Regions from separate parts of the Vibrio sp. JZG120 genome, predicted to be linked through region 1. Evidence: predicted binding sites of a transcription regulator. Region 1 holds the regulator's gene; each other region holds the start of a gene.
The links. The regulator PurR, encoded in region 1, represses purine synthesis genes. The targets are predictions, from matches to a motif close to TNANGNAAACGTTTNCNTNA.
Positions count from the first base shown of each region.

Region 2: folD (bifunctional methylenetetrahydrofolate dehydrogenase/methenyltetrahydrofolate cyclohydrolase FolD) is a predicted target of PurR. The motif match lies at 6,352-6,371, and genes of this name have one in related genera.
Region 3: ACWPOD_RS10045 (phosphoribosylaminoimidazolesuccinocarboxamide synthase) is a predicted target of PurR. The motif match lies at 7,148-7,167, and genes of this name have one in related genera.

Region 1 covers NZ_JBSRRK010000004.1:581,052-591,339, reverse strand. The annotation lists gene glgA (glycogen synthase GlgA) at 1-636, shown strand, start outside; gene ACWPOD_RS11095 (alpha/beta fold hydrolase) at 747-1,550, shown strand; gene ACWPOD_RS11090 (hypothetical protein) at 1,588-1,908, opposite strand; gene ACWPOD_RS11085 (TVP38/TMEM64 family protein) at 1,929-2,615, opposite strand; gene ACWPOD_RS11080 (TfoX/Sxy family DNA transformation protein) at 2,731-3,321, opposite strand; cyclic di-GMP riboswitch class I at 3,438-3,527, opposite strand; gene purR (HTH-type transcriptional repressor PurR) at 3,806-4,810, opposite strand; gene torD (molecular chaperone TorD) at 5,278-5,925, opposite strand; gene torR (two-component system response regulator TorR) at 6,192-6,902, shown strand; gene elyC (envelope biogenesis factor ElyC) at 6,975-7,760, opposite strand; gene cmoM (tRNA uridine 5-oxyacetic acid(34) methyltransferase CmoM) at 7,875-8,666, shown strand; gene mukF (chromosome partition protein MukF) at 8,669-10,006, shown strand; gene mukE (chromosome partition protein MukE) at 9,987-10,288, shown strand, end outside.
Region 2 covers NZ_JBSRRK010000011.1:83,004-93,291, reverse strand. The annotation lists gene ACWPOD_RS19335 (MMPL family transporter) at 1-1,200, shown strand, start outside; gene ACWPOD_RS19330 (DUF3261 domain-containing protein) at 1,197-1,808, shown strand; gene ACWPOD_RS19325 (beta-ketoacyl-[acyl-carrier-protein] synthase family protein) at 1,829-3,016, shown strand; gene ACWPOD_RS19320 (hotdog family protein) at 3,009-3,473, shown strand; gene fabG (3-oxoacyl-ACP reductase FabG) at 3,470-4,195, shown strand; gene ACWPOD_RS19310 (beta-ketoacyl-ACP synthase) at 4,192-5,415, shown strand; gene ACWPOD_RS19305 (membrane lipoprotein lipid attachment site-containing protein) at 5,461-6,051, opposite strand; tRNA gene ACWPOD_RS19300 (tRNA-Arg) at 6,161-6,237, opposite strand; gene folD (bifunctional methylenetetrahydrofolate dehydrogenase/methenyltetrahydrofolate cyclohydrolase FolD) at 6,441-7,301, shown strand; gene ACWPOD_RS19290 (NupC/NupG family nucleoside CNT transporter) at 7,369-8,568, opposite strand; gene ACWPOD_RS19285 (LysR family transcriptional regulator) at 8,826-9,770, opposite strand; gene ACWPOD_RS19280 (lytic murein transglycosylase) at 9,862-10,288, opposite strand, start outside.
Region 3 covers NZ_JBSRRK010000004.1:345,403-355,690, forward strand. The annotation lists gene ydiJ (D-2-hydroxyglutarate dehydrogenase YdiJ) at 1-2,136, opposite strand, end outside; gene ACWPOD_RS10015 (DUF3334 family protein) at 2,401-3,081, shown strand; gene ACWPOD_RS10020 (DUF2786 domain-containing protein) at 3,291-3,986, shown strand; gene ACWPOD_RS10025 (OmpA family protein) at 4,204-4,863, shown strand; gene ACWPOD_RS10030 (J domain-containing protein) at 4,940-5,914, shown strand; gene ACWPOD_RS10035 (hypothetical protein) at 6,092-6,274, shown strand; gene ACWPOD_RS10040 (SulA-like leucine-rich domain-containing protein) at 6,688-7,080, shown strand; gene ACWPOD_RS10045 (phosphoribosylaminoimidazolesuccinocarboxamide synthase) at 7,284-8,387, shown strand; gene ACWPOD_RS10050 (alkaline phosphatase D family protein) at 8,466-10,139, opposite strand.

The DNA of each region.
Region 1 (10,288 bases):
GACCAACAAAGTATGACGCAAGGCAAGAAAGCGTGTAAACAAGCATTACAACTGCGGCTAAATTTGCCTGAAAAAGATGTAGCCATGTTCGGTATGGTTTGTCGGTTGACCCAGCAAAAAGGTGTGCATTACTTGTTGCCTGCTTTGGCCGATTTTTTGAAGCACGATGTTCAACTAGTTGTCGTTGGGACCGGAGACCCTGTACTAGCCGCTCAGCTAGAAGAGGTTGCTGCACAGTTTTCTAGTAAATTTGTCTTCGTAGAAGCTTATGATAATGAACTTGCGCATATCGTTGAAGCGGGTTCTGATTTCTTTCTGATGCCTTCTGAGTTTGAACCATGTGGTTTAAACCAAATCTATAGTATGGCTTATGGGACATTGCCGATAGTACGTGGTGTCGGTGGTCTAAAAGACAGCGTCAACGATTATGATGTGAACCCTTCTGAAGCGACGGGGTTTGTTTTTTTCGAACCGACACCGCAGGCATTGTTGTTAACGATGCTAAGGGCACTGTTGCTCTATGCTCAAAACGAACCTGAAGTGAATAAAGTACAGTTGCACGCGATGCAACAAGATTTTTGTTGGCAAAAGGCCGCAGAAGCTTATTTGCAACTTTACAATTCGGCGTTAAATTGACTTAAAATTGTAACGAAAGGCACCGAATAAGGTGCCTTTATTATCTTGAGTAAGGGGAGTGTGGTAGGATGGCTTTTTACTCAATAGCACGACCTTTTTGATACTTGAATATGACCCAGCCGCTACTTTTTCATAAAACCTATTTGCACCCTACTAGTCATGAGTGGGTTGTATTTGTGCATGGTGCTGGCGGTAGCTCTTCTATCTGGTTCAAGCAAATCAAAGCTTACAAGCAACACTTTAACTTATTGCTGATCGATTTAAGAGGTCATGGAAAGTCAAATCAGTTACTTAAAGAGCTCATTGCCAGCCGTTATACCTTTACGGAAGTCACCCAAGATATTTTGAAAGTATTGGACCATTTAAAGATCCAATCCGCTCATTTTGTCGGTATGTCGCTTGGTACCATTATTGTTCGAAACCTTGCTGAATTATCAGCAGAGCGCGTGCGTTCAATGGTGCTCGGTGGCGCTGTCACAAGGCTCAATACTCGTTCTCAAATATTGGTTAAATTAGGTAATTTTTGTAAGCACATTCTGCCGTACATGTGGCTCTACAAACTTTTTGCGTACATTGTTATGCCACAGAGAAGCCAGCGAGAGTCTCGCCATCTTTTTATTCGTGAGGCCAAGAAGCTTTGCCAAAAAGAATTTAAACGTTGGTTTATTCTTGCTGCTGATGTAAATCCTTTAATGAAGTATTTTAAAGATCGAGAGTTACCCATTCCCACACTCTATTTAATGGGCGACAGAGATTACATGTTTATTAAGCCTGTTAAAGAAATGGTTGCGGCGCATAAGCTTAGTGTTTTACGAGAGATCCCCAACTGTGGTCATGTTTGTAATGTTGAGCGCCCTGAAGATTTCAATCAACATTCCATCGAATTTATTAAGCAGCAAATGGTTTCTGCTTAGCGCTGAATAAATCGATTGAGTAGGAGTAGGGGAGTTATTAAGGCTCCCCTATTTGATGTCCACATTGCCAACAAGCACCAAACTGCCCCTCGTTTACCTCATGGCACTTCGGGCACTGCCAATCTTGATACTCATTTCCATCGGATTGTTTGCGGTAGGCTTGTACTATTCCTTCTGCTTTTACTTGTTGTTTGGCGTCAAAAAGCCAGACATAAGGATCGGTATCATCACTAAACGGCAGCTCTCCTTTTAAACCGAAAATACCTTCTCCGCGGACTTCACAGTAGACTTGCTCGGTTTTCAATAATTCGCACACGATATGCGCTTCTGCTGGGTTTTTAGCAATGAATATTTTCATTAAACACGTCCACTTACTAATTATGAGTTTTGCTGACTCGGTGTTGGCCTTACTTTATTCATAACCCATTTAGTGATGATTGGAAACAGCCCCAGTAACGCAAAAGAGGCCAATACCGCAGGTGAAATAATGCCTGACAGGCTTTCAATTGTTGCTAACTGAGTACCGGCGTTTAAGTAAACTGCAGTGCCTGGCAACATACCTACTTGGCTAGTAAGGTAAAATCGACCTACAGACATTGGCGTTAAGCCCATCAACAAGTTGATAAGAAAGAAAGGGAATACCGGAATGAGACGCAAGGAAAATAGATAAAATGCACCGTCTTTTTCGACACCTTGATTAATTGCGATTAACTTATTGCCAAACTTGTTTTGTACCCAGTCACGCAGCAAATATCGGCTGCTTAAAAATGCTAGTGTTGCACCCATAGTACTGGCGAAAGAAACCAGTAATAAGCTCGTCCAAAAACCAAATAGAGCCGCACCAAGTAATGTAACCACAGCTGCCCCAGGAATAGAAAAAGCGGTAATTGCAATGTAGGCAAAAAAGTAAATAGCTGCCGAAAAAACAAAGTTCTGATCGATGTATGTGGTCAGCGCTTCTTGTTGTGCTTTTGCATTTTCCAACGTTAAATACTGACTAAAGTTAACGCCTAAAAAGATAATGATCGCGACCAGGATTAGGCCTAATATCAGTTTCTTATTCATATTTATGATTCCAATTTGGGATATATGTAATAAGACAGAATGAAAGTCGAAAAAATTTCACAAAAAAACCGCAGATTAGACTGCGGTTTTACAAGATAGTTTTTAAGGCCGACTTTTATTGGAGGCCATTCATCAACTCATCTCGGCGAGCTTGAGGTACAACGCTCCAATGAGTACCGTTAATAGCACCTTCTAGTGCCCATAACAGCTCAATGTTGACGGTTGCAGAGTGCGTATCTCTTATCGCTTTATAAGCGTTAAGTGCACCTTCCTCTTCCAGTTTTTCTACTGACTCAATGCCTGCTTTTTTCAGCATGCGTTCAGTTGCCAGTCGTAAGTTAGGCAAATCTTTTAAGCGATTAGGCTTTGTAGTTGCTTGCTGTTCTTTTTCAAGCTTTGCCTTTTTCAACGATTGGTTAGCTACTTCGATTAAGCGTTCGCTAGACTCCCATAAATCGTTGGAAATTGCGTAGTACTTAGTAACGACTGGGAAGCCACGTTTTTTATAAACGTAAGGCTTTAGCCCTTGTTTCTCGAAGTCAGATGAAGTTTGTTGGTCTGCTCTTATATGAAGCTGATTATTTACAACTAGTGCAAACATTGTTTCATCAGCGAATAGTCCGAAGCCACCAAACATTGAGCGCGACTTGATATTACCAAGTGCCTCAAATAGCTTCATAGAGTCTTTGAGTATCGGTTTATCCATGTTTTGTTATCTCGGTGTAATTAATATTACGCCACCAAAAGTCAGGTCCGAGAGAGTAGCAAACATGCGCAAAAGCAATGTCATTACAGGGTAAAGTCATCGCTTGCACACTTGCCATCGGTAACCCCGCTACCTTCCATATAGTACTATGGTTCAGGCCGGAGGCTTTGCGTCCCACCCTTTCGAATGGTTTGCCCTGTGCGTGACAGAATGAGCATACTTCGTATATTGAATTAACATCACGTTTTACCCGTAAAAGTGTGATTCTGGTTCAATAAAAAGTGTCGACAAGCGCATATTTGTGCATATTTGAGAATAAGGCGGGATGATCTCGAGGTTGTGAGGGAGTGTGATTTACCTACATATAAAACAGAGACTTAGAGATTTTTTGTCTAACAAACCTAAGTCAGGGGAAAGTTATTTAGAGACAAAAAATAAGCGCCCTTTTAGAGCGCTTATTTGACATCGTTATATCTGGCGAATTTTAGTTCATTTTCTTCACGGTGTTTCGAATTACAAGCTCAGGTTGCATTTCGAAAATTCGCTTTTCGTGTTCTTTATCTTTGATTCGCTCAAGTAGGATCTCGAACGCATTTTTACCCACACGACGTTTAGGTTGGTGGATAGTGGTTAACGGTGGAGAGAAGTATTCCGCAAGCTCGATGTTGTCGTAGCCGATCACTGAAATATCATCAGGAACTTTGATACCGTTTTGTTGTAGGCGGCTCATTAGGCCCAGAGCCATTGTGTCGTTAAAACAGAATACCGCTGTCGGACGTTTGTCCATTGCTGTAATTTTATCTGCGACTAATACGGCCGTATCACATTCAAAGTTACCTTCAAGGATCCAATCTTCATTTACAGCTAGGTTTGCTTCGCTCATCGCGCGACGGAAACCTGCAATGCGCTCTTGGCAAGCAAGTTTTTCAAAATGACCGCTTAGACAAGCAATATCAGTATGGCCATTGTCGATCAGATGTTTGGTTGCGATGTAGCCACCTTCTTCTGAGTTATCCATGATCTTGTCCGCTTGTGAGCTTTCTGGACCCCAATCCATGACCACTTTAGGAATGTCGGCATGACGGTCAAGCATCTCTTTAAGCTCTTCGGTTAAGTCAGAACACATCACTAGGATGCCATCAACACGTTTTTCAGCCAGCATACGGATGTAATCGCGTTGTTTTTCGTAAATCCCACCCGTATTACACAGAATCAGAGTGTAGCCTTGGCGGTAACAGTAGCTCTCAACCCCGTCAATCACTTCTGAGAAGAATAGGTTGGTTGACTGCGTTACTAACATGCCAATAGTACGAGTTGAGTTGCACTTTAGGCTGCGTGCAACCGCACTTGGCGCGTAATTCAACTCGTCCACGGCTTTCATTACTTTTTCTTGCGTTGCTTCTGCAACGAAACGCGTTTTATTGATAACGTGCGAAACTGTCGTAGTGGAAACGCCGGCTAAGCGAGCAACGTCTTTTATAGTGGCCATAAATGGTGTCCTGTATCGAGCTACTGAAATATGTCGTGTTGGATGTACCTGATGCTCTAATGGTTTTACACCCAGCAATCTAAGGTTGGCGCTAAGTGTTTCGGCAGCGGTTGGTCCAAGTACGACAAAAGGGTACGTAGCAGCATCGGTCGATGAATTTTATCTTTTTTCTATCTGATGAGAAATTGCCATCAACCTGTTAAAAAACACAAAAACCGCTATATTTCAGCGGTTTACATATAAATCATATTTAATCGTTTGCGCTCACATTTTAGCCCTATGTGGACTGACTAGCAATGTTTTCAGCAAGAGATTTGTGTATTTGAAGTCACATTTTGACTGCTAAATAACCAAGCGTCTTTGAGCTAAGTTAAGGCAAACGAATAATATACCCAACTTACTTACATTCAGTTATTTCAGGTATACAGGAAGCCCGATAGGCGGGCTCCTTAAAAAATAGGCGGCAATTATTCCCCAATAAGGTAAGCGCTGTCTAGTTTACAAAATGCAACTAATAGTTTCGCGACGCTCGAGTAGAACCCAAATTCGTCGAATTGTTTACATTTGTCTGCAAACTGAGGTAACCAAGACATCAACTGTTGCTGGATAAAGTCGTTTTGTTTAACGAAGGCTTCTTCCATGTGTTTTTCTTGCTCAAGTTCGTTTGAGCGGATAATCATGTTGCCGAGAAAGTCGAGTTCAACGGCTAAGTGGTCCGCAGGCTCTTTTAGATTTTCATCTACTTGAACGCCAAATTCTGCCATCAACTTTTCCATTTCCTCGGCTGGCTTGTCATTCAGCAAACCTGATTCACCGATGTACATCGATGCGTAAGGAAGAGCGCCATATTTTTCTGTCTTCAAAAACAGTTCACAAAAGTCAGCAGCAAGCTCCAATTGAGCGTCTTCACGATCTTGCAATCGGTTTAGCGCATCAACGAGGCTATCAACGGCTGGTTTCAGCGACTCATTTTCACCTAAACCTGCTAGAAAACTGCGAATTTCAACACTGTGGTAGGCTTCCAGTTCTTTCTCTGTTAGCTCTTTTGCGAACAAGCTCGAAAACCACCAGTAAATTTCAGCGCGTTTTTCATTAAAAGCTTTCACTTCTTGCATTTTGGGCTCCTGAATGATGCTTCAAGTTGTGCATCACAAAGTCAATTAGGGATATCCCCTAAGTGTAATCAATTAAAATGAATAGCAGTAACTATAATTATTATGTTTTATGGTCAAAAATTAACGTTTATTAATAGCGATGGGTAAGCTTGTTTTGAATCAATAAAAACGCTAAATCTTGCTTTTTAATGTATCTATGACTAGAAATGTTACTAGTTATGAATAGAATACGTCTTGGATAATAAGAAGACAGAAAAGTGGTGTAAATGAGCTATCACGTATTAGTCGTAGAAGATGATGTTGTAACTCGTAGTAAGCTTGCGGGATATTTCCAAAATGAGGGTTACCAAGTCAGCGAAGCAGAGAGTGGCGCAGAAATGCGTGAGGTCCTGCAAGCGGGTGATGTAGACCTAATCATGCTGGATATCAACCTGCCGGGTGAAGACGGCCTGATGCTTACTCGTGAATTACGTAGCCAATCGGATATTGGTATCATATTAGTAACAGGACGCACGGATAGCATTGATAAAATCGTAGGCCTAGAAATGGGCGCTGACGATTATGTGACAAAACCTTTTGAACTGAGGGAGTTGTTGGTTCGCGTTAAAAACTTGCTGTGGCGTATTTCAGCAGCGCGTAGCGGTAGCGCGAAAGCGAACGAAACCAGTGAAGAACATATTGTACGTTTTGGAGAGTGGACATTCGACATTCAACGTCGTGCGCTGAGCCGTAACGGCGAACCCGTAAAATTGACCAAAGCAGAATACGAACTTTTGGTGGCGTTATCGTCTTACCCTAACCAGGTGTTAAGTCGCGAGCGTATTTTGAATATGATCAGCCACCGAGTTGATGCTCCCAATGATCGTACTATTGATGTTCTTATTCGACGTATGCGCGCAAAAATGGAGTTTGATCCAAAGAACCCACAAATTTTTGTGACGGTGCACGGCGAAGGCTATATGTTTGCTGGTGATTAAACTGAACAAACCTAAGTCTTAAAAAGAAAAAGGAGAGCTTCGGCTCTCCTTTTTTGTGGTTTCAATATAGTACTACTTTGCTTCAACCATTGGTGTTTGGCCGACAGTATCACGCAACCTTTGCCAAATGCTGCCCAAGTACTCATGCCAATAAAGCTCTGTTTGTTCTAAGTAACGCGCTTTAGGTGAGTATTTATCCCAAGGTTGACTGATTTCGCTAATAGCTAAGAAGTTGGTCGGGGCTGGGATTGGTTTAATGCCTGCTGCGTTGAACTCATACAATGCACGGCTCATGTGGCTTGCTGAAGTGACTAACACAATCTCCTTTTGTTGAACGAATGCAGCCGCTTGACGCGCCTCTTCCCACGTATCTTTCGCATCTTCTAATAAAATGATATCGGATTTCGCGACTCCCAACGCAAGGGCAACGTTCGCCATCATTCTCGCATGGCTAATTTCAGAACCGCCAGCATAGCCAGACAAAATTAATTTAGCACCTGGATACATTCTTAAAATACGAATGCCTTCAGTTAAGCGCATTAATGCTGCACGGCTTAACTGCGAGGTGGGTGGAATTTCGTCATCGATAACATGACCATTCCCTAAAACCATCACGTAGTCGATGGTGCCAGAAACTGGCAAAAAGGCTTTATGCTCTCGCTCTAATGGCATAAGAAGCTTGGTTGAAACAGGTTGGAAGGCAACAAGAAAAATGCCAACAAAAGAGAATAGAACAACGAAGCAGCCAGTTTTACGTTTTGTGGTAAAACTAATGAGAGCAAGACCCAACAAGCCTATCAGCAGCAATGCCGGAAGTGGCATAAGCAAGGCTGACACTACTTTTTTCAGCTCAAACATACATAAATAGTCCGAAAAAACATCAATTGATAATAAAAATGAGGGTACCCCTCTTTATTCCTGCTTTCCTTGTGCCAGAATAGCGGCACAATCCGTTATGATAACTCAGCAGAAGTGACAGAAGACCGCAATTTCGACGATATCGCCCACAAATTTGCAAAAAATATTTACGGCTCCGACAAAGGGGAGATCCGCCAAATCATTGTGTGGGAAGATTTTCTACAGATTCTAAGTGAATTAGATGCTGACCAGCAACCCCTAGAGGTGTTGGATGCTGGTGGTGGTTTGGCACAAATGTCGCAAAAGCTTGCTAAGCTCGGACATCGAATCGCTTTATGTGATCTATCTTCGGAAATGCTGCAGTTGGCTAAGCAGGATATTGAAAAAAACGGTTTGCTTGAGCAGTATCGCCTGATTCATTCGCCTGTCCAATCCATTGGTGAGCATATGGGTGAACAGGTGGATCTTGTTATGTTTCACGCCGTCATGGAGTGGTTGGTCGATCCTAAGGCCGCACTTGAAACGGTACTAGAACAAGTAAAGCCGGGAGGCATTGCATCAGTGATGTTCTATAACCACCATGGTTTAGTCTATAAAAACGTGGTTTGTGGCAACATTCCTCATATATTAGACGGCATGCCCCACCGAAAAAGATTTAAACTACAGCCGCAAAAAGGCTTAAAACCTGAAGAAGTCTACCAATGGATAGAAGATTCAGGCTTTAGTATTTGTGGCAAATCTGGTATCCGCTCATTTAGTGATTACATAGGTAATATGCAATACATGGGCGATTACGAGTTTGAAGATGTGTTGGCGCTAGAAAAACAACTTTGTCGACAAGAGCCATACCTCTCATTAGGCCGCTACATTCATGTGTGGGCTAAAAAGAACGATAAACAGGAATAACAATGAGTGAGATGACTCTCAATGCTGCAGAGCAACCAATCGATGAGTTGGTTGGCTGGGTTAAGCAGCACGATTTCTCGTTGAACCTGACCACAGAGCGATTGGCATTCTTAATAGCCATTGCCGTACTGAGTAATGAAAGGTTCGATGAAGAATTGGGTGAAGGTGAATTGCATGATGCGTTTGCCATCGTCACTCGATTATTTGATGAGACTGGCGAAGCATCCGCTTTTCGTGCTAACAACGCCATCAACGAGATGGTAAAGCAGCGCCTTATTAGCCGTTTTGTCAGTGAGATTACTGATGGAGCGAGCATTTACCGCTTGTCGCCTTTAGCGATAGGAATTACCGATTACTACGTGCGTCATCGTGAGTTCTCGAAACTGCGCCTTTCTATTCAACTGTCTATGGTGGCAGATGAAATGGCGAAAGCGATTGAGGCAGCACAAAAAGGTGGCACACCGGGCCACTGGAAGAAAAACGTATACGGAGTTTTAAAATATTCTGTAGGCGAAATCTTCGATCAAATCGATCTTAACCAACGTGTGATGGATGAGCAGCAGCAATCTGTAAAACAACAAATTGCCGATCTGCTAAATAAAGACTGGCGCGAAGCGATCAACAACTGTGAAGCGCTCCTATCAGAAACATCAAGCACGTTGCGTGAACTTCAAGATACGCTGCAAGCCGCCAGTGATGAACTGCAAACTCAGATCCTAGATATTCAAGAAATTGTGTACGGCGATCCTGAGCTAGAGTTCATCGAAGAAGCGTTGTTTGGTCTGCAAATGAAGCTGGATCGAATCACAAGCTGGGGCCAGCAAGCGATCGACCTTTGGATTGGTTACGACCGACATGTGCACAAGTTCATCCGTACTGCAATTGATATGGATAAGAACCGTGCGTTTAGCTCGCGTCTACGTCAATCCGTCAAAGATTACTTCGATGCGCCTTGGTATCTGACTTATGCAGATGCGGAAAGGCTTTCTGACCTTCGTGATGAGGCCCTAGTCCTGCGTGATGACGAGGTAACGGGTCAAGTTCCGATGGAAGTAGAATACGAAGAGTTTCAACAAGTCAATGATGAGTTGTCTGAACGAATTGGTGACATGCTAAAAGCGCATAAAGATCAAGGCACGCCAATCGACTTGAGTGTGGTATTGCGAGATTACCTTGCACAGCATCCTTACACTCATCATTTTGATTTAGCTCGCATTATCGTTGATCAAGCCGTACGTCTGGGGTATTCAGAATCGGATTACCAAGCGATTCAACCGGACTGGAAAGCAATCAACGAATTTGGGGCAAAGGTACAAGCGAATGTCATCGACCGATACTAATGAATACATGTCAGAGAATCTGGCAAAAGCAATTTCTAACCCTCTGTTCCCAGCGCTAGACAGCATGCTACGAGCTGGGCGTCATATCTCAAGTGAAGATCTGGACAACCACGCGTTGCTGTCGGATTTCGAACTTGAGCTTTCTTCTTTCTACCAACGCTACAACACCGAATTGGTGAAAGCGCCAGAAGGTTTCTTCTACCTTCGTCCACGTTCAACTTCTTTGATTGGCCGCAGTGTGCTTTCTGAGCTGGATATGCTGGTGGGTAAGGTACTGTGTTT
Region 2 (10,288 bases), on a different contig from region 1:
TTGCAGCAGCTTGCGCTGTTTTCATCCATTGGTCTGATTGCCGCTTACATCACAGTGGTAGCTTGGTATCCGATACTGGCTCGTAACCCATCGCGCACCATTTCGAATTTACCGGGACAATCACTGTTGGCGAAATGGTTAACGCTTTGGAATCAACCTCGAATTAAAGTCGGATTACCGATGTTATGTGTGGTTGCGAGTGGCTTTTTCTTGCTGCAATTGAACTACGATGACGACATTCGTCTGCTGCAAACGATGCCGAAGGATCTCAAGCAACAAGAAACCTTGATTACGACGCTCAGTGGCATGCAATCTTCGCAGCAAATGTTGGTCGTTACCGCCGACGATGACGAAAACCTAATGAAAAAACTGGAGTCTTTGACGCCAACATTAGAAGCGTGGAAAGCGGACAGCACCATCGAAAGCTACCAGAGTCTGAGCCGCTACTTGAGCTCAGTGGAACGTCAGCAACAAGACTATCAATTGATTCGCGATCTTTACGCAACACAATCCAGCCCACTTGCATCCGGACTGCGCTTAAATAAAAAGCCGAAAATGGACGCCGACTTTATCCCTGTTACGGTTGAACAGTACTTGCAAAACCCGGTATCAGCGCCTGTACGTTTTCTTCATTTGGGTAAAATTAAAGGAAAATCGGCAACGGTTGTGGTGTTAAACCAATTGCAAGACTCCGCTGTTGTTAAGGCATTTGCCAAATCACAGTCTGATGTTGTTTACCTAAACAAAGCTGAAGAAATATCCGCCCTATTTGGTGAATACCGAATCAAAATCATGGAGCTATTGGTAGCCGCCAGTGCTGTGATCTTTCTGGTATTAATCAAGCGGTACGGTCTGCAACACAGTTGGCGAGTTTTACTGCCATCATTGATTGCTTGCGCGTGTGGTCTGGCAACTGCTGTCGCGATGGGAACAACGTTAAACCTGTTCAACTTGCTTGGCTTGGTGCTCATTCTTGGGATCGGAATCGATTACACTCTGTTCTTTGCCGAGAAAGCCCGCAGCGTGAGCACACTATTGGCGATCACCCTTTCGGCAATAACCACTGTGCTGTCATTTGGGTTGCTGTCACTAAGCCAAACTCACGCGATTCACAGTTTCGGCATTACGGTGTTAAGTGGTATTTTTGTCGCTTGGCTGCTCTCTCCGATTGCGATTAAAACAGAGGAAACGACGTCATGATTTTTAACCATGCTTTTCGCTGCGCGACGTTAATCGCACTGAGTCTGTTTTTAAGTGCATGTAGCTTGGTACCTCACCAATCGACGCCTCAGGTCGATATTGCCGAGCACACCCAAGTTAGCTTGCCCACTCCCGCCAGCTTGGGTTATCAGTTGACGGCCAGTCAGTTGATTACGGCTTCTTGGGCAATAGATGGCAAACCCACATCTGAGCAACTTCCGGTACAACTGCAAGTGACCAACAACGAAGTGGTGCTGGCAGGCTTCTCATCCTGGGGGACGAGAGTACTCTCACTGTCTTACGATGGAGAACAAATTCAAACCGAAGTGCTCAACGGTTTACAAGGTTCGCTACCGCAGCCAGAACAGGTATTATTTAACCTGATGATCACGCTCTGGCCGAGTTCCGCTTGGGAAGGATCGTTAAATGAGGTAAGGTGGCGAATTATTGATAAAAATAATTCTCGCGTCATCTTTGATAGCGACGGTGAAAAGATCATTGAGATTCAATACGGCTCTTCTAACAAGTTAGAGGGTAAGATTGATTTTCATCACCTCAAACATCAGTTTTCAATTTCTATTCAAACACTGCAACATCAGATTAATTAAGAACAATTTAGAATAACAATATGCCTATTCGCTCTTCTCAACCTTTGTATATTCAGGCCTGTGGCTTTCACTCTGCCATGGGACAAGATGACGCCATCATCCACCAGTGTTTATCAGGAGCGAAACCATGCAACATGGTGGTTGACCAAGATATTTTAAATTCAGGCCGCCAAACCGTAATCGGTCGAATTGCACAGACGTTACCGCAATTACCGACCGCACTCAGCCAGTTTGATACGAGAAACAACCGCCTCGCACTTTCGGCTTTGCAGCAAATCGAAAGCGACGTGCGTGAAGCCATGGCTAAATATGGTCGTGACCGTATCGCAGCCGTGATCGGCACCAGCACGTCTGGCATTTCAGATGGCGAAATCGCATTTGGCGAAAAGCTGGCAAATGGTGAGTTTCCCGCCGACTACCATTACACCAAACAAGAACTTGGCAACTGCAGCGATTTTATTGCCGCCTACTTTGATTTGAGCGGCCCACATTACTCAGTTTCCACCGCTTGCTCTTCTAGTGGTCGCGTCTTTTTAACCGCGCAACGCCTGATTCGCTCTGGCATTGTTGATGCGGTCATTGTAGGTGGTGTGGATACCATTTGTCGCCTAACGCTAAACGGCTTTAACGGTTTAGAAGCTCTATCCGATACCCTTTGTAAGCCGTTTGACCAACATCGCAACGGCATCAATATCGGCGAAGCCGCAGCATTAATGTTGCTAAGCAAAACACCTGCGCCCGTTGCTCTTCTCGGAGCTGGCGATAGCTCAGACGCGCACCACATTTCCGCACCACACCCAGAAGGGTTAGGCGCAGAAGAAGCGATGAAAAAAGCGTTGGCCAATGCAGGACTTACAGCGCAAGACATTGGTTACATCAACGCGCATGGCACAGCAACGCCGTTAAACGATGCGATGGAAAGCAAAGCCATTCATCGCTGCTTTGGAGACTCCGTTCCCGTAAGCTCGACAAAGCCACTCACCGGACACACATTAGGCGCAGCAAGTGCAACGGAAGCCGCGATCGCTTGGCATATTCTCAAGTACAACCTTGATTTGCCAATACAACACTGCGAAACCAAGGCAGACGATATCCATATATCGTTAGTTGAGACGCCAACCAAACTGGGTAACAAAGCGATTCTCAGCAACTCTTTTGCTTTTGGTGGCAATAATATTAGTCTTATTTTTGGTTACGCTCATGACTAAACTTCCTCCCATCGAACAACTTTTGCCACACGACAAACCAATGATCTTGGTTGATCGTGCTTTGGATGTTCAACGAGATACGATTCACTGCCAGGTTGATATCGTAGAACACAACCCGTTCTTCGACTCAGCCTCTCAAACTGTGCCAGCTTACGTTGGCATTGAGTTTATGGCGCAATCTGTCGCGGCGTGGTCTGGTTACCACGCATTAATGAAAGAACAAGCGCCACCGATTGGCTTTTTGCTTGGTAGCCGTCGATACACGTCTGAATGCGATGCGTTTTCTCGCGGACAGGTGCTCGATGTGTATGCTGAAAAAGTTATGGAAGATAACGGTATGGCGGTTTTTTCAGCCCGTATTGAGCTACAAGGAACTGTTGTAGCGACTTGCCAATTGAACGTTTACGTTCCATCAGAAGAAAAATTACAAGAAATGAAAATCAGGAGTCAACAATGACCCGACAAGTCCTCGTTACAGGTGCCAGCAAAGGCATCGGTAAAGCCATTGCCGTTCAATTAGCCAAAGATGGTTTCCAAGTCATTGTCCATTACATGGGCGATCAACAAGGCGCGCAAGACACCCTAAACACCATCGAACAGCATGGTGGTAGCGGTCGTCTTATCCAATTCGACATCAGTGACCGCGCAGATTGCCGAGAGAAACTAGAGGCCGATATCGCCGCACACGGCGCTTACTATGGCGTCGTGAACAACGCTGGCATCACAAAAGATACCGCTTTCCCTGCGATGACCGAAGAAGAATGGGATGGCGTGATCCATACCAACCTAGATAGCTTCTACAACGTTCTTCACCCTTGTGTTATGCCTATGGTGCAAAAGCGCAAAGGCGGTCGAATTGTTACCCTTGCATCAGTATCTGGCCTGATGGGTAACCGTGGTCAAACCAACTACAGCGCAGCAAAAGCGGGCGTAATTGGTGCGACAAAATCACTCGCACTTGAACTGGCAAAACGCAAAATCACCGTTAACTGCGTTGCACCGGGACTTATCGACACAGGCATGGTAGACGAACACGTAAAAGAACACGCGATGCCGCAAATTCCTTTGCGCCGCATGGGAGAGCCAGAAGAAGTTGCTGGTTTAGTCAGTTACCTTATGTCTGACATCGCAGGCTATGTAACTCGCCAAGTCATTTCGGTAAACGGAGGCCTAGTATGAGCCGTCGAGTTGTTGTAACCGGAATGTCGGGTGTGACTGCGTTTGGTAACGATTGGCAATCTGTCGAACCAAAACTGCGTGACTGCCAGAACGCGACGCAATACATGCCTTCTTACGAACAGTATGATGGCTTGAACACCAAGCTCGCGGCACCCATTTTAGATTTTGATCTGCCAAAGCACTACAAGCGCAAACAAGTACGTGGCATGGGGCGAGTTTCCAAATTAGCGACCGTCGCAACAGAAAACGCACTAAGCCAAGCAGGCTTGATTGGTAACGACGTGCTAACCAACGGTCAAACGGGTATCGCATACGGCTCATCAACAGGCAGTACCGACGCAATCGGCGCATTTGGTGTCATGCTGAATGAGAAAACCACTAAAGCGATCACCGCAACGACTTACGTGCAGATGATGCCGCACACTACGGCAGTGAACGTTGGTCTATTTTTCGGTTTGAAAGGCCGAGTGATCCCAACCAGCAGTGCATGTACCTCTGGCAGCCAAGCAATCGGCTATGCCTACGAAGCGATCAAACACGGCTACCAAACGGTCATGGTTGCTGGTGGCGCTGAAGAACTGTGCCCAACGGAATCCGCTGTCTTCGATACCCTTTTTGCCACCAGTCTGAAAAATGAAGACCCGAAAAGCACACCAAGACCTTATGACTCCGATCGCGATGGTTTGGTGATTGGTGAAGGTGCGGGAACGCTGGTTCTGGAAGAGTACGAACACGCCGTCGCTCGTGGCGCGAAAATCTATGCAGAAATCATCGGTTTTGCCAGCAACTGTGATGCCGCACACGTCACTCAACCACAGATGGAAACCATGCAAATCTGTATGGAAATGGCTTTGCAAAACGCGGGCATTCCAGCTGAGAAGATCGACTATGTATCTGCTCACGGCACTGCCACCGACCGCGGCGATATTGCGGAAAGCAACGCAACAGCGAATGCTCTGGGCAAAGTGCCAATAAGTTCACTCAAGAGCTACTTTGGCCACACACTAGGCGCCTGTGGCGCGATTGAAGCGTGGCTAGGTTTAGAAATGATGCACACAGGCTGGTTCAACCCAACGCTCAACCTAAAAAACCTCGACGAGCAATGTGGTGATTTAGACTACATCGCCGGACAAGGCCGAGAGCTGGACGTGAAATATTTGATGAGTAACAACTTCGCCTTTGGCGGCATCAACACCTCCATCATCTTTAAAAAGATGTAATGCCCTTAATAAATGCAAAAGCGCTGGTTAACCAGCGCTTTTTTGTTAGTTGAAGGCAACTGAACGGTGCTTGCAACGATAGATATCAGCAGAAACAGATGTTGGAGTTTGTCCTTCAGACTCAATAATATTAGTCACATGATATCGATTACCACCCGCCATGTAGACTTGGTTAGACAACTCATCAAAAAGAGAGCCTTTCTGGCTTTCTGATACAACTTTGTTTCCAATCACTTTGCACTCATTGTTTTCGACTTCTGCAAACGAGATGGGTTGAACTTCATTTGCACCAGGTAGTAATTTAACTTTCTCAGCTTCTAAACTGATTTTGGCAACCTGGCAGTCATAAAGCTCCGCAACAACACTAGATGGGCGTCCACGGCTAGTATCTAGAACAGTTGCGATATGGTACCGGTTTCCACCAGATGCGTAAGTTTGATTCTTAAGTATACGATCTACATTGTTTGGATGAACATCCTCGATCGTGTAAGAGTCAACCATTCTGCAATTAAGGTTTTTAATTGCAATATCAGTAATTGGGGTAATATTTATAGCTTGGGGTAAAACACGAACTTTGCGTGTGACACACCCACTTAAAAGAGTAACAATCAATGCAGTAAAAATTATTTTTTTCATGAGTTTAAGCATCAAAATAAAGCTCATGTAACAGAGCTAAGTTAATACATTTGAGACAAGATCGACAAAGCCCCGACAACTCAAAGAGTTATCGGGGCTTTTGAATAAATGGCACGCCCTATTGGATTCGAACCAATGACCACATCCTTAGAAGGGACGTGCTCTATCCAGCTGAGCTAAGGGCGCGCTACAGGGACAGGATTATACGAGTTCAAACGGGTAAATCAACGGGTTTTCATAACATTCTGATCTGAATGCCTAAAAAAAGTCCATCAAAACGCTTAATGTTCAAAAACACCACAAAGCAAACGTTTGCGTATGGATGTTAATAAGAAATTCTGCGACAATGCGCCGCAGATAATTTGCCTTCTTAATTTATAAGGAAAGTCATGACTGCTCAAAATATAGACGGAACTCTCATTTCCCAAACTGTTCGCTCCGAAGTGGCTGCACGTGTTAAAGCACGTGTTGAAGCTGGGCTACGTGCTCCTGGTTTAGCAGTGGTTCTAGTTGGTGAAGATCCTGCTTCTCAGGTTTATGTCGGTAGCAAACGCCGCGCATGTGAAGAAGTTGGGTTTGTTTCTAAGTCTTTTGACCTTCCTGCGTCTAGCTCAGAAGAAGAGTTACTAGCGCTGATTGATGAATTAAACAACGATGATGAAATTGACGGCATTCTAGTGCAATTACCCCTTCCTGCGGGCATCGACACAACACATGTTTTAGAGCGCATTCACCCAGAGAAAGACGTGGATGGCTTCCACCCTTACAACGTTGGTCGTCTTGCACAACGTATTCCAAAGCTTCGCTCTTGCACGCCAAAGGGCATCATTACCCTACTAGACCGTTACAACATAGAGCTTCGTGGCAAACATGCTGTTGTGGTTGGTGCATCAAACATTGTTGGCCGTCCTATGACACTTGAGCTGCTGCTTGCGGGCTGTACAACGACAACATGTCACCGTTTTACCAAAGACCTAGAGAGTCATGTGCGTCAAGCTGACGTTGTCGTAGTTGCGGTTGGTAAGCCAAACTTCATCCCTGGAGAGTGGATTAAGAAAGGTGCAGTGGTTATCGATGTCGGCATTAACCGTCTTGATTCAGGCAAGCTAGTTGGCGACGTGGAATACGATAAAGCACGTGAAAGTGCGAGCTTTATTACTCCTGTCCCTGGTGGTGTTGGCCCAATGACCGTCGCAAGCTTAATTGAGAACACGATGCTCGCTTGCGAGCAGTTCCACACAGACAAATAACGTAAACTTCAGATACGAAAAAGGCTCCGCAAGGGGCCTTTTTGCTAATTTTAGGTATCTCTTTCAATTACAGGCTTAAAATCACGCCCGCAATCGAAGCGCTCATTAAGTTCGCCATGACACCAGCGATAATCGCACGGAAACCATGTTTAGAAACAAATGCACGCTTTTCAGGTACCAATGAGCCCAACCCACCAATCAGCATCGCCATGCTTGAGATGTTTGCAAAGCCACACAAAGCAAACGTCACGATTGCTTGTGAGTGTTCACTAAGTTGAGATTTCACTTCTGCAAGCTGGATGAAAGCGACGAACTCATTCACCACAATCTTATTACCAATCAGCGAGCCTGCTGTGGTTGCTTCTTGCCATGGTACACCTAATAACCAAGCGACAGGTGCGAATACATAACCTAGGATCAGCTCGAAGCTTAGTGGCGTCCCAACAAGATCACCAATCCAACCTAGCATGCCGTTTAACATTGCAATGACACTGATGAAAGCCAATAGCGTACCACCTACCGATACAGCAATGCGTACACCCGCCATTGCACCATCGGCTAATGCTTCTACTACGTTGGTTGCACGTGGAATTTCAACTTGGCTAATGTCGATATCTGCTGCTTTATCCGTATCTTCTGGCATTAAAATTTTTGCCATCAGCAAGCCCGCAGGTGCCGACATAAATGCAGCAGCGATCAGGTAGTTAAGGTCAACGCCCAGTGACGCGTAACCGACCAACGTTCCACCAGCAACAGAAGCCAAACCACCTGTCATCACCGCAAAGAACTGCGAGTCGGTCATGTGCTTTAGGTATGGCTTTACCATCAATGGCGCTTCAATGGTGCCAACAAAAATATTCGCCGTTGCAGACAAAGACTCCGCACGACCGATACCCAGCAGCTTTTGAATACCGCCACCGATAAAGTTGATGATTTTTGGCATCACACCAATGTGATAAAGACCTGAGATAAGAGAGGAAAAGAAAACGATGATACCCAGAACATTGATCGCAAAGGTGAAGCCCCCTGTCGCCAAATTACCGAATAAAAACGCAATGCCCTCTTGACCATAGTTGATCAAATTCGACACTACGCTGCTCACTGAATTCAGCGCATCTCGTCCTGCTGGTACATATAAAACCAACAACGCAAACAGTACCTGCAAAGCAAACGCAAACGACACTGTTCTCAGCTTTATATTTTTTCTATTTGTAGAAAGTAGCCATGCTACGAATAGTATGGCTACGATACCAATAATTGAGTTCATAAAATGAATCCGACAGAAGGGGGATATGGAAGGCACCGGATTGTATAGCGGACTCAAAATGCTGCAAGTTGAGGATGTTAACAGTGTGAAAAGTTTAAGCGCCCAATAATTGACCTTAATTATAAGGCATTGAATTATATAAATATAAACGTTTGCTTATTTTTATTATTTCTATATGGAAAAGATGTTTCTAGTTCTGGAAAAATTTTTGTGAAGTGAATCACCTTATGTGCCGTTCAATAACGTCATTGATCCTGTTACTTAGGAATAGATATGTAAGGCGCTAGACGTTGATCCCAATGACACGGGTTACCGATCTTCTGTTTGATGAAGTTAATCACTGCGGATATTTTTTTGGGCATATGTTGGCGGCTTGGATACACCGCATAAAACGGCATCGACTGGCTTGCTTTCCAGTCCGGTAACAACTGTATTAACTTACCCGTTCTAAACTCATCACCCAGTAAGTAAGTGGCAAGGTAGGCAATGCCCCAACCTGCAATGGCTGCATCCCGAACGGCTTCAGCCAGATCCACTGAATAGTTACCCGAGACTTTTACGTTCAATTCTTGCTGATCTTTGGTAAACGCCCACCCCGTATAGTCGCGCTCCCAGCTTCTGTATATAAGGCAGTTATGAGAAGACAAATCATCCGGCTCTGTTGGCGTATCATGTTTCAATAAGTAATCTGGTGATGCCGCTACAACAAACTGGCAATCCGTCAAACGCTGCGCAATGTAGCCTTCAGGTAAATGCTCGTTGTTGGTTACCCATAAATCGAGCCCTTCGGCTAACATATCGACCTTATAGTCAAACAGATGTACTTCCACTTGAAGTTGAGGATAAAGTTCGCGTAACTCTTGAATCGCTGGGATAATGTGTAAGGTACCAAATGATTGCGACAATCCAAGACGTACCAAACCTGCCACTTCATCCCGCTGGGTCTCCATCTCTAATGTGGCGCTGCTCACCGCTTGTACCACTTGCTCACAGTGATGAAAAAAGGTTTTCCCTGCCTCAGTCGGCGTAAAGCTTCGCGTAGTGCGTTGAACAAGCTTGATACCAAGAGACGCTTCTAGCTGACTCAACTGCTTACTCACATGAGACACCGACACGCCTAAGCTCTTTGCAGCCGCTGTGAAGCTTTTATGTTTAAGAAGAGCGGAGAAAATCACCATTTGTGCGGCACGTTCAGATAACACGCTTTACCTCGATTTGATTATAGGAAAAACAAAGGACTCCGAAGAGCCCTCATATTGAATACTGGATGCCAAGTGATTATTTGATAACAGCTCAGTATTTGATTCGGTCAGCCAAGTGACTCACGGCGAGTGCGAAGTAGTAAGAGCGGTTCCACTTCATCAGTACGTTGTAGTTATTGTAAACCAGATACGTACGACCATTTTCGTCGTCCGGCATGATCAACCATGCTTTGATGTCTTCATCCAGTTTTGGCAACGGACTACCGTCGTATTTTGTGATGCCAAGTTTGCTCCACTCCTGAAGGTATTTACCTTTTTCAGCTGTGCGCCCTTCTAAGCTGCGATCAATGCCTTTAGGAACTTTCACTTGGCGACCCCAAGTATATTTGTCATCCCAGCCGGACTTGCTCAAATAGTTAGCGGTTGATGCAAATACGTCGACTTCAGATTGCCAAATGTCTTTTTTACCATCCCCGTTGCCGTCAGCGGCAAAACGTAGGAAAGAGCTTGGCATAAAT
Region 3 (10,288 bases), 240 kb from region 1:
AGTCTCTATGTTCGCAACCAGATAATCTTTTGCTGGACGTTGGTAACGAGAGTGATAAATGTTTAAAAAGCGTGAGCGGAAACTCGGAACGTCGACTTTAATCGGACACTGGCTCGCACACGCTTTACACGCTAAACAACCATTCATCGCTTCATACACTTCGTGGGAGAAATCGTATTCGTGACGACGATTGATAGAATGACGTACGCGGTCAATCATGGTTTTGATTGATGTTTTGTTTTCTAGCGTTTGCTTTTCTAAGTCAAGAATATCAATACCTTGCCCAGTAAGCTGACGCAACCACTCGCGAACCAAACCCGCACGACCTTTCGGTGAATGACGACGATCGGCTGTTACTTTCATCGATGGACACATTGGCGAGCTGGTATCGTAGTTAAAACACAAACCGTTACCGTTACACTCCATCGCTTGCTTAAAGCTGTCACGTACTTGAACGTCAATCTGACGATCGAAGTAACCACGTTTGGTATCGGTAACTTTTACTAACTCTGCATCACTATCAAGCGGCGTACAGATTTTGCCCGGGTTCATTTTGTTGTGTGGATCGAATGCCGCCTTCACACGTCTCAGCTCAGTAAACAACTCGTCGCCGAAAAACTCAGGGCCATATTCTGAGCGGAAACCTTTGCCATGTTCACCCCACATCAAACCGCCGTATTTCGCCACCAGCTTGACCACTTCATCAGAAACTTCGTGCATCAATGCTTCTTGGTGCGGGTCACACAAATCCAACGCAGGACGTACGTGAAGCACCCCGGCATCGACGTGACCAAACATGCCGTAATTCAGAGACTTGCTGTCTAACAGCTCTCGAAACTCCACAATGAAGTCCGCCAGGTTTTCTGGTGGCACACAGGTATCTTCAGCGAATGCGACCGGTTTAGCACGACCTTTTGCTGCGCCTAACAAACCCACCGCTTTTTTACGCATGTTGTAAATACGCCCAATGCTCGCTACGTCGTTACAAACTTGGTAACCGATGATGCCCGCTTCTTCTGTTTCCAGCATGGTATCGAGCTTGGCGGTCAGCGCTGCAACCTGCGCAGCAACCTCTTCTTCGTCCTGACCTGCGTATTCCACCATATTGATGCCAAGCATCTCTTTATTTGGAACATCGGTAAGCAAATCACTCACGGTGTGCCAGACGATATCTTGCTTCGCGAGATTAAGCACTTTCGAGTCAACGGTTTCTACAGATAGCGCTTTCGCTTCGACCATAAACGGTGCATTACGCAGCGCAGAGTCAAAGCTGTTGTATTTAACGTTAACCAAAGTACGTGCTTTCGGAATTGGCGTCAGGTTTAGCTTCGCTTCGGTAATAAATGCCAATGAACCTTCCGCACCACACAACACTCGTGTGATCTCGAAACGATCATCGTCTTCATCTAGCGCGTTCTTTAAGTCATAGCCCGTTAGGAAGCGGTTGAGAGGAGGAAATTTATCCACGATCTGCTGGCGTTTTTCACGACATACGGATTCCGTTACTCGTAGCGCCTTGGCAGCAAACTCGCCTTCTTCGGGGTAGCCGTTGGACAGATCTGATTCTAAAACTGAGCCATCAGCAAACACCGCTTGTAGCGACAAAACATGATCGGATGTTTTTCCGTATTTCAGAGAACCTTGACCAGAAGCATCGGTGTTGACCATGCCGCCAATCGTTGCACGGTTACTGGTAGATAAGTCTGGAGAGAAGAAGTAACCGTAAGGGCGAACCGCATCATTTAACTGGTCTTTCACTACACCAGTTTGTACACGAACCCAGCCTTCTTTCTCATTAATCTCAAGCACTTTGTTCATGTGGCGAGACATATCCACCACAATACCTTTGGTTAGCGACTGACCATTGGTCCCTGTGCCGCCACCACGAGGTGAAAAGGTAATTCGTTCGTACTTTTCTTTATTGCTCAGTTTCCCGAGGAGAGAAACATCTTCTGTCGTTTTGGGATGAACGACAGACTGAGGAAGTTGCTGGTAAACACTGTTGTCAGTGGCAACCGCTAGTCGGCTTGAATATTGGCTTTCGATATCACCAGTGAATCCGGCGTGCTCAAGCTCTTTCAGAAAACTAAGAACAAGAGGATCGACATCAGTTTGCGAGTGTAATCTTGGTAACATTTGCTTCCTGCCCCTACGACGCTGAATCCGATCAGCTGCGGGTTATGTAATTATTTGCTCACTTCTCATACAAGTTGGCGTTCAGCGAAACAAAACACCACAAAAGAGTAAGTGAAGTAATATTCTTTGAATTTCGTCACTTTACAACATTTAAAAAGACGAGCAAATCAGAATCTCGATACAATAATTAAACTTATGCTTTATTTTTTCACGCTTGATGCCTTACATTGGGGAACGAATCGCGTTTCTAGATGAGTTTTCAGAATGAAAAAAAATAAAATTGTGACCACTGAAGATATCCTTCTCAAACTTTGCCAGTCTGTTTCTGGCGTCCTAACTTCGGCGACATCTTCTCAAGTAAATTACTCTGCAATGGTGCAAAAAATCCACAAGACTAGCCTCAAGCCAGATTTTGGCTGTTTTGTTCTGTTTGATGGCGGGTTTACCGGGCTAGTCGTAATTAATTTTACGGCAAAAGCCGCATTAGAGATCTACACCAACTACATGCGTAATATGGGTATGCCAGAAGAAGAACTGGCAATATCTCATACTTCTGACGAGGTGGGAGATGTTCTGGGTGAACTAATGAACCAACTGGTTGGAGATTTCACCAATAAAATTCGTAAAGAGCTGCAAACGAACATCACACAAAACCAGCCAAAAATGATGGCGCTGAATAAGCAAGTCATCTTACAAGTGGATACCAACCTTGACCGCCCTCAAGCTCGCCGAGTGACGTTCTCCACCGAAAATAACAACATTTTCTACCTAGAGTTGGCAATGGACAAAACTGAGTTCATCCAACTAGAAGAGTTTGAAATCGCAGAAGACGAAAATCCAGACGATATTTTAGAAGCAACACGTAAAAATATGGCTGAGAAAGAATCTAAATCGTCGAGTTCGAACGATGACGCCGATGATTTACTCAACCAGCTCGGGTTGTAATTCCAACTAATCTTAATGAAGAATGGCTTCTTAGACACAAGTACGACTTCATACTGATTATGACGAACTAAAACGCCTAGCCTCGCCTACCGCGGGGCTTCTTTTTATGTCCATAAACCACCTTCACTCCCACCTTGTATTTCGTTTTTATGTCAAAAAAGGTAATATGTCTGACTTCATAAATTTTCTGCTTTCGTTACTGGTTGTCGATGGATAAACAAAAAGCTCTGAAAAAAATCGCCAAGTGCTTAGAACTGGGCAATTCCGCTAATGTTAATGAGGCTGCCAATGCTATCAAAATGGCACATCGCCTCATGCTCAAATATGGTCTGGATAAGGACGATATTGAGTTTATCAGAATGGGGAAAACACAGTCTTCCCACCTACTACCAGCGAATATCAGTTCTACCATATTGCGAGTGATTCGCGGCATTAACACTAAATTCGGTGTTGAAGCGGTGTTGTTGAATCACAAAGGGCTCAAACGTGTCGAGTTTATCGGTGAAGCAGATCGCGCGATTTTTGCTGCATTTGCTTTCGATATTATTTATCGCGAGATGAACGAAAGTACCGGACAATTCCGAAATAGTTTCGCAGGTACGGGCACCTCTTCTCAAGAAGTGACTCGCCGCGTGAACTCATTTGTATCTGGCTGGGTAGAGGGAGCGATAGAGAAACTTCCAGTCATTTCCCCAGACGAAGAGTCGGCCAACAAAATCAATGATTATATTGATAAAGAATTCCAAAACATTGACCGCGAAACCTTCAAGAAGCAACTGAAAGAAGCGATGAAAAACCTAACCGAAGACTACGAAGTGGGCTTGAAAAAAGGTAGAAGAGTCTCCGTTAACCGTGGTGTTGGCGGCGAGCAAGCGCGTAAAATGTTGGGCAATCCATCGAAATAACCAGAACAGCAATTGATTAACGTAGGTCCCAATATTCCAATGTGATTGGGACCTACTTTTTAAAGTTGTGATAGTAACGATAAGAATTTTCTTACAGAAACTCTTATCAATCTTACTTTCTCATAACAAATATCAATGCTTACTTATTCATAATTCGCATCCCATTATGAGGCATGGTTTCGCCTCAGTTTTATACGGAGATTTTCCCTTGAAAAAGATGCCTATTGCACTAGCTCTAGTGCTAGCTCTTACTGGCTGTCAAGCCACTCAACGCCAAAATGCAACAACGGGTGAATACGAAACTAACTCAACCACGCAAGGCGCGCTTATTGGTGCTATCGCTGGTGCAGCAATCGGTCTAGCAACGGGCGATGACGCTAAAGAACGTCGTCAGCATGCACTCATTGGTGCGGCCGCAGGCGGAGCGACTGGCGCTGGCGTTGGTTACTACTTTGACCAACAAGAAGCAGAATTGCGTCGCGCTTTGCTAAACTCTGGTGTACAAGTTCAGCGTGTTGGTGAGAACCAGCTTTTACTGCGTATGGAAAATGGTATCGGCTTCTCTTCAAGCTCTTACCAGCTTGATGCTAGCATTCATAATACGCTACGCGGTGTTGCTCGCATCTTGGTTGAATACCCAGATACCAGCCTTGTTATCGACGGTTACACTGATAGCACGGGCAGTGAGTCATACAACCAAACGTTGTCTGAGCGTCGTGCAGAGTCCGTACGTCAATTCCTAGTATCTCAAAACGTTGCACCTGGTCGCGCAATTGCACGTGGCTACGGCGAACGTAACCCAATTTGCTCAAACCAAACTTCTGAAGGTCGTGCGTGCAACCGTCGTGTTGAAATCCAGATCTTGCCACTGAAGTAATTTGGTTGCACCATAGCGGTAATAATAAAAGATTACCGGAGCAGGCCTAACCATAATCGTTAGGCCTGACATATCAATGTCTGTCAAAACGTCTGCCCTACTCTGCTTATTTAGCCTCTGCTTTTCTGGTTACTCGCTTGCCTCTCAAGCTCCAAATGACCCCATAGAACAATACGAGTACGCACAACAATTATTGGCATCAAACAAAGCTGAAGCCTCAACAGAAACACGCTACTGGCTAGAGCAATCCGCCAACCAAGGTTACCTCCCTGCGCAAAAACAGCTCGCGAACGACTTTGCTAAAGGGATAAATGGCGAAAAAAATGAAACACAAGCGTTATATTGGCTAACCTCTATCGCACTCAATGACCCAATCGATCGGGGCTTTCTTCTCGCTAACTTTATTCAGCGCAATCAAGATAAGGTCACAACTTCTCAATTGACTGAAGCCTTGTATCAAATGGCTTCTCAGCATAATCCAGCAGCAGAACAAGCATATAATCAACTGTTAGAGCAGCGCTTCAACCAACTGCGAGCTAAACAAGTCTCGCAAATAAAGTCGCTCGATAAAAAGGCTGAACAAACACAAGAAGAGAAAAGCACAGTTGCAAACCCCAAGGTAGAATACTCGCAGTTTTTATGGCTGATTTGGCTAGCGGCGATACTCATCATCAGCGGCTTAAGCTTCTTCGTAATCAAGAAACATAAGCAGAATAGAAAAGCGCGTGAAGCCAAAGAGGAAAGCCAAAATCAGCGAATGGCGGCAAAAGTTAAAGAGCTAGAGTTTACGAACAAGCAACTGAAACGCCAGCTAGAGAAAGTATTCAAAGAATTTAAGAAATCCAAAACCCAGGCAGAGAACCATAAGCTAAGCGTCGCATGCGCCATGTTTGGCTACACACCACAACACATCCCTGATTTACAAGCAATAAAGCTACGCTATAGACAGCTATCAAAGCTTTATCATCCGGACACAAGAGGCAGTGAAGAAGAAATGAAGCGACTCAATCATGCCTTTCAGCTTGTCTCACAAAATGTTACAAAACAGTAAAAACAGGTCGAGACACTTTGGCTAGCATGCTTTTAGACCCATATAATCAAGCGCCGCAATCGATCTCCCTCTCAAACAAATTAACAGACATTTAACTTAAGTCTCGCTTTTATGCCATAATGCTCAGCGCAAAATAACACCTAACGACTCAAATTAATCTAGGTGGGGAGAAAATCAATGTTCACTGAAGAAGGCACCTGTGATTGGTGTAAAAAACCTAGTCTTGTAACTCGTCACGATTATTTAGATGGCAAGCACCATTACTCATGTAAAGCTTGTTACGACATGGCAAAAATCGACGTGCGCCTATTTAACCAAGGCGAATTACAAATGCGCGAACGCTTGCAACGAGCGAGCTAAGCAAGACGGAATCAACGGAACTGATTTTCAAAAGCGCCTTTTAAGGCGCTTTTTTGATCGGCCAAGCCCTATTTCCAATCTCTATCTCGTATTCCCTCCTATCCTACATAGCATGTCGCATCGGTTATCAGCCCCTCTCCTACTGTATACAAACCACTGCCCGTGAAAAAACACCTGTATATACAGTAGTGACCCCCTGTATGTATCTCGTCCAATTTTCTACTCATCTCACATTTTTAAATTGATGTTAGACATATCAAAAATGAAAAATAATCAAATAAATTCAGATACTTAAAATAAAATCCTTTTGTTTCCTTCTCAAAAAAACGCAAATAACTTTTGAGAAACGGGTTGATCAGGTCGCCAAAACAAACTACTGTATACACATACAGCATGTATAAAGGAACAGTAAGATGCAGTTACAAAGTCAATCTCATACATACTCTCGTTACAACGTATTGGCACAAGCAACTCAGCCCATGGCCGTTTCGGATCAGCTTCTATCTAAGCTGGCTGTTTTATCGCAGCAGAAACAATGGATTTTGTTTACAGCAGACTGCCCTCGCCCAGACTTTGAACAACTCACTGCTTCTAATATTTGCTGTAAAAACGTGATTCAAATGAAGCCTTCTCAACAGCTTTCAGAAGTCGAGATCGTGATCAAAGCCATCCGATCAGGTAATGCCAGTGCTGTTGTCGCATCAAATAAAATTGCACTTATGAATCAATCTATGTTGCGCGACATGGCGCAGCGCTATCAGTGTGAGGTTTTTTTCGTCGAAGGCAGAGTTAATAAGTACCACTAATAAGTTCGACGTTATCCATCCTGCATCTCGCCTCCTTTTTAAGGGGGCTTTTTTTGTATTAAAGAAAATAAGCAAACGTTTGCTTTTTCTCTGGCGAGTTAAAATAGTTCTGGTATGATGCCCACATTCGATTTATTCAGCGCCCACATTTTGCTGAATATCTTCTCTTTCTGACGTTTGATTAAGATGATAGGAATGTCGCAATGAGCCTTGCTAATCAAGTACTTGCCGTCAATGACGACCTGCCAATTCGCACCCATAAACCCGTTCACAGCGGAAAAGTTCGTTCAGTTTACTGGTTAACTGAAGAAGACAGTGCCCGACTGATCAAAGAAAAAGGATACGATGTCGCTCCAGATGCGCCTTTGGCTATCATGGTGATTAGCGACCGAATCTCTGCATTCGATTGTATTTGGCATGCTGAAGGTGGTCTTAATGGTGTCCCGGGTAAAGGGGCTGCGCTTAATGCGATTTCTAATCACTGGTTCAAACTGTTCAAAGAAAATGGCTTAGCAGATAGCCATATTCTAGACATTCCTCACCCTTTTGTTTGGATTGTACAAAAAGCCAAACCGGTAAAAATAGAAGCCATCTGCCGCAAATACATCACGGGTTCGATGTGGCGCGCTTACGCAAATGGCGAGCGCGAGTTTTGTGGAATCCAACTTCCTGAAGGGTTAGGAAAAGACAAAGCACTGCCAGAGTTGCTCATGACCCCATCCACAAAAGGCATTCTAAAAGGTATTCCCGGTGTGCCAGAAGCGGATGACGTGAATATTACTCGTCAAAACATCGTAGACAACTACGAAGCATTTAACTTCTCAAGTGCCGACGATATCGCACTCTACGAAAAACTGCTGAAAGAAGGCTTTAACGTTATCAGCCAAGCGTTAGAAGAAATCGACCAAATCTTTGTCGATACCAAATTCGAATTTGGTTATGTTCATGATGCTGCTGGCAATGAAAAGCTGATTTACATGGATGAAGTGGGTACACCAGACTCGTCTCGTATATGGGATGCTAAAGAGTACCAAGCAGGTCACATCGTAGAGAACTCAAAAGAAGGTTTCCGCCAGTTCCTACTTAACCACTTCCCTGACCCAGATATCTTGCTAAACAAAGAACGTATGCCAGAGCGCGAAGCACTCGCTCGTGATAATGCTTTACCCGTCGAATCTTTGATGGCGATTTCGAGCACCTACATTGGTATTGCCGAGAAGATTACAGGCAAGCCGATTCATTTGAGTGAGAATCCGAAAGCGGAAATCATCGAAGTTCTGAGCAAAGAATACGGATTGATTGACTAGCACTGTCGCTAGATTGCTAAACGCTTTCCAATAAAAAGTCCGCACTAGCCTGCGGACTTTTTTCGTATTAGGCTCAGTTTAGCCGATATTTAACGTAGTGCCATCTGTTGTAAAGGCTGACTTGGTCGTCACGTGATATGTTTTGTCTTTAATCGTTGATACGAAATACCAGGTCGACTCTGCTTTGTCGGGCGTAAAAGTAACGCGCATAAAGCCACGCTGTTTGATGTCTGCCCACTGTAATTCTGACACTAAGTGCGGCAACGTGTATTCCATTTGAGCGATCGCAACAGGATCTAACGCTAGGTAGGCCTCTAGCCCAGGGGAACTCACCGAGCTAGTTGCAAACTCTATCCCGATAGGATGCTTAGATACGTCTTTAAGCTCACTTGCCCATGCGTTGTGCGTATCTCCTGCCAAGCAGACAAATTTACCACTGTTGGCTTTGGCCAGTTGATAAACTTTCTCTCGCTCAACGTAGTAACCATCCCATGCATCTAGGTTATACGGGAGAGAAATGGTATCTGAACTTGGGTCAGAGAGGTAACCCGTAATCGCAGAGTTTACTGCTAATAACGCCTCTGTTTTTTGTTCTTCAGTGGCAGTAAACAATTGAAACATCGCGGTCATAACCGAACTTGGCAACTCCATACGAGACATTAACACTTGTTGCCCTAGCACATTCCAAGTTGCGTCGTGCGTACTGAACGCATCCATCAGCCAAGCGAGTTGGTCAGCGCCTAACAGCTCTCGGTCTTCGCTGCGCGACTGAGCAACTAAACCGCCAATCGCTTCCATCGTTGGAGAGCTGAGCGAGAAGTAATCCAACGGTTTATCACGCCCCACAAGTCGCGTGTCGAGCATCATCAAATTGACTAAACTTCCAAACGAAAACTGACGGTAAATCAGCATGTTTGAGAAGGTGTTTTCACGAACGGGCAACCATTCTGTCCACGCGGCAGCCGCAGCTGCACGACGATCATTAAAACTGCCTTCCTCTTCTTGATGGTTTTCCGCACCATTTTTCCAAGTATCATTTGCAAGCTCATGGTCATCCCAGACAGCAATCATTGGTAGGCTCGCATGTAACGCTTGCAGATCAGCATCTTGGCGATATTGCGCATACCGTTTTCGGTAATCATCTAAGGTAATACATTCAGTGCCTTTGCTTGGCTCTCGCCCTAATGCCTCAGCATCTTCACTAGCGTAGCCACCAGCACCATACTCATAAATGTAATCACCGAGATGAAGCACCACATCAAACGGGTCTTGTTCATGTTGATTTAAGATCTCTCGATACACATGGAAATAGCCTGCAGGATAGTTTGCACAAGAAACAACCGCCATGGATGCCTTTTCTACACCATCTTCTGGTAATGTTTGAGTTTGCCCGACTTCGCTAGTGACATCTCCAACCATGAATCGATAGTAGTAGCGAGAATTTGCGTTGAGATTTTGAACATCGACTTTTACCGTGAAATCTCGGCTCGTGTCTGTGGCAAAAGTGCCACTTTGCACGATATCAGTAAAATTTTCGTTAGATGAAACTTGCCAGCTTACATCTGCGTAGCTTGCTGAGGTCGTAACACGAGTCCAAATGATTACTTGTGTTTGAGTAGGATCTCCACTCGCCACTCCGTGCTCAAAGGTAACCGCAACAGATTCACTAGCATCGCTACCACAGCCCACCAGTCCGGTAACAATCGCCGTTGAAGAGGCAGCTTTCATAAAGTCTCGACGAGACAAAGACATATTGAATTCCTTTCTTATTGTGTTTGTTTTTATGCCCAAATGACGTGGTGACTCAATCATCCTTGTGTGCCAATAAGGGACGTTAATTCGAACTTACAGTACCAACCACTTAGTCGGTAATTTGTCCTAAAAACACAAAGTTAGAAGCT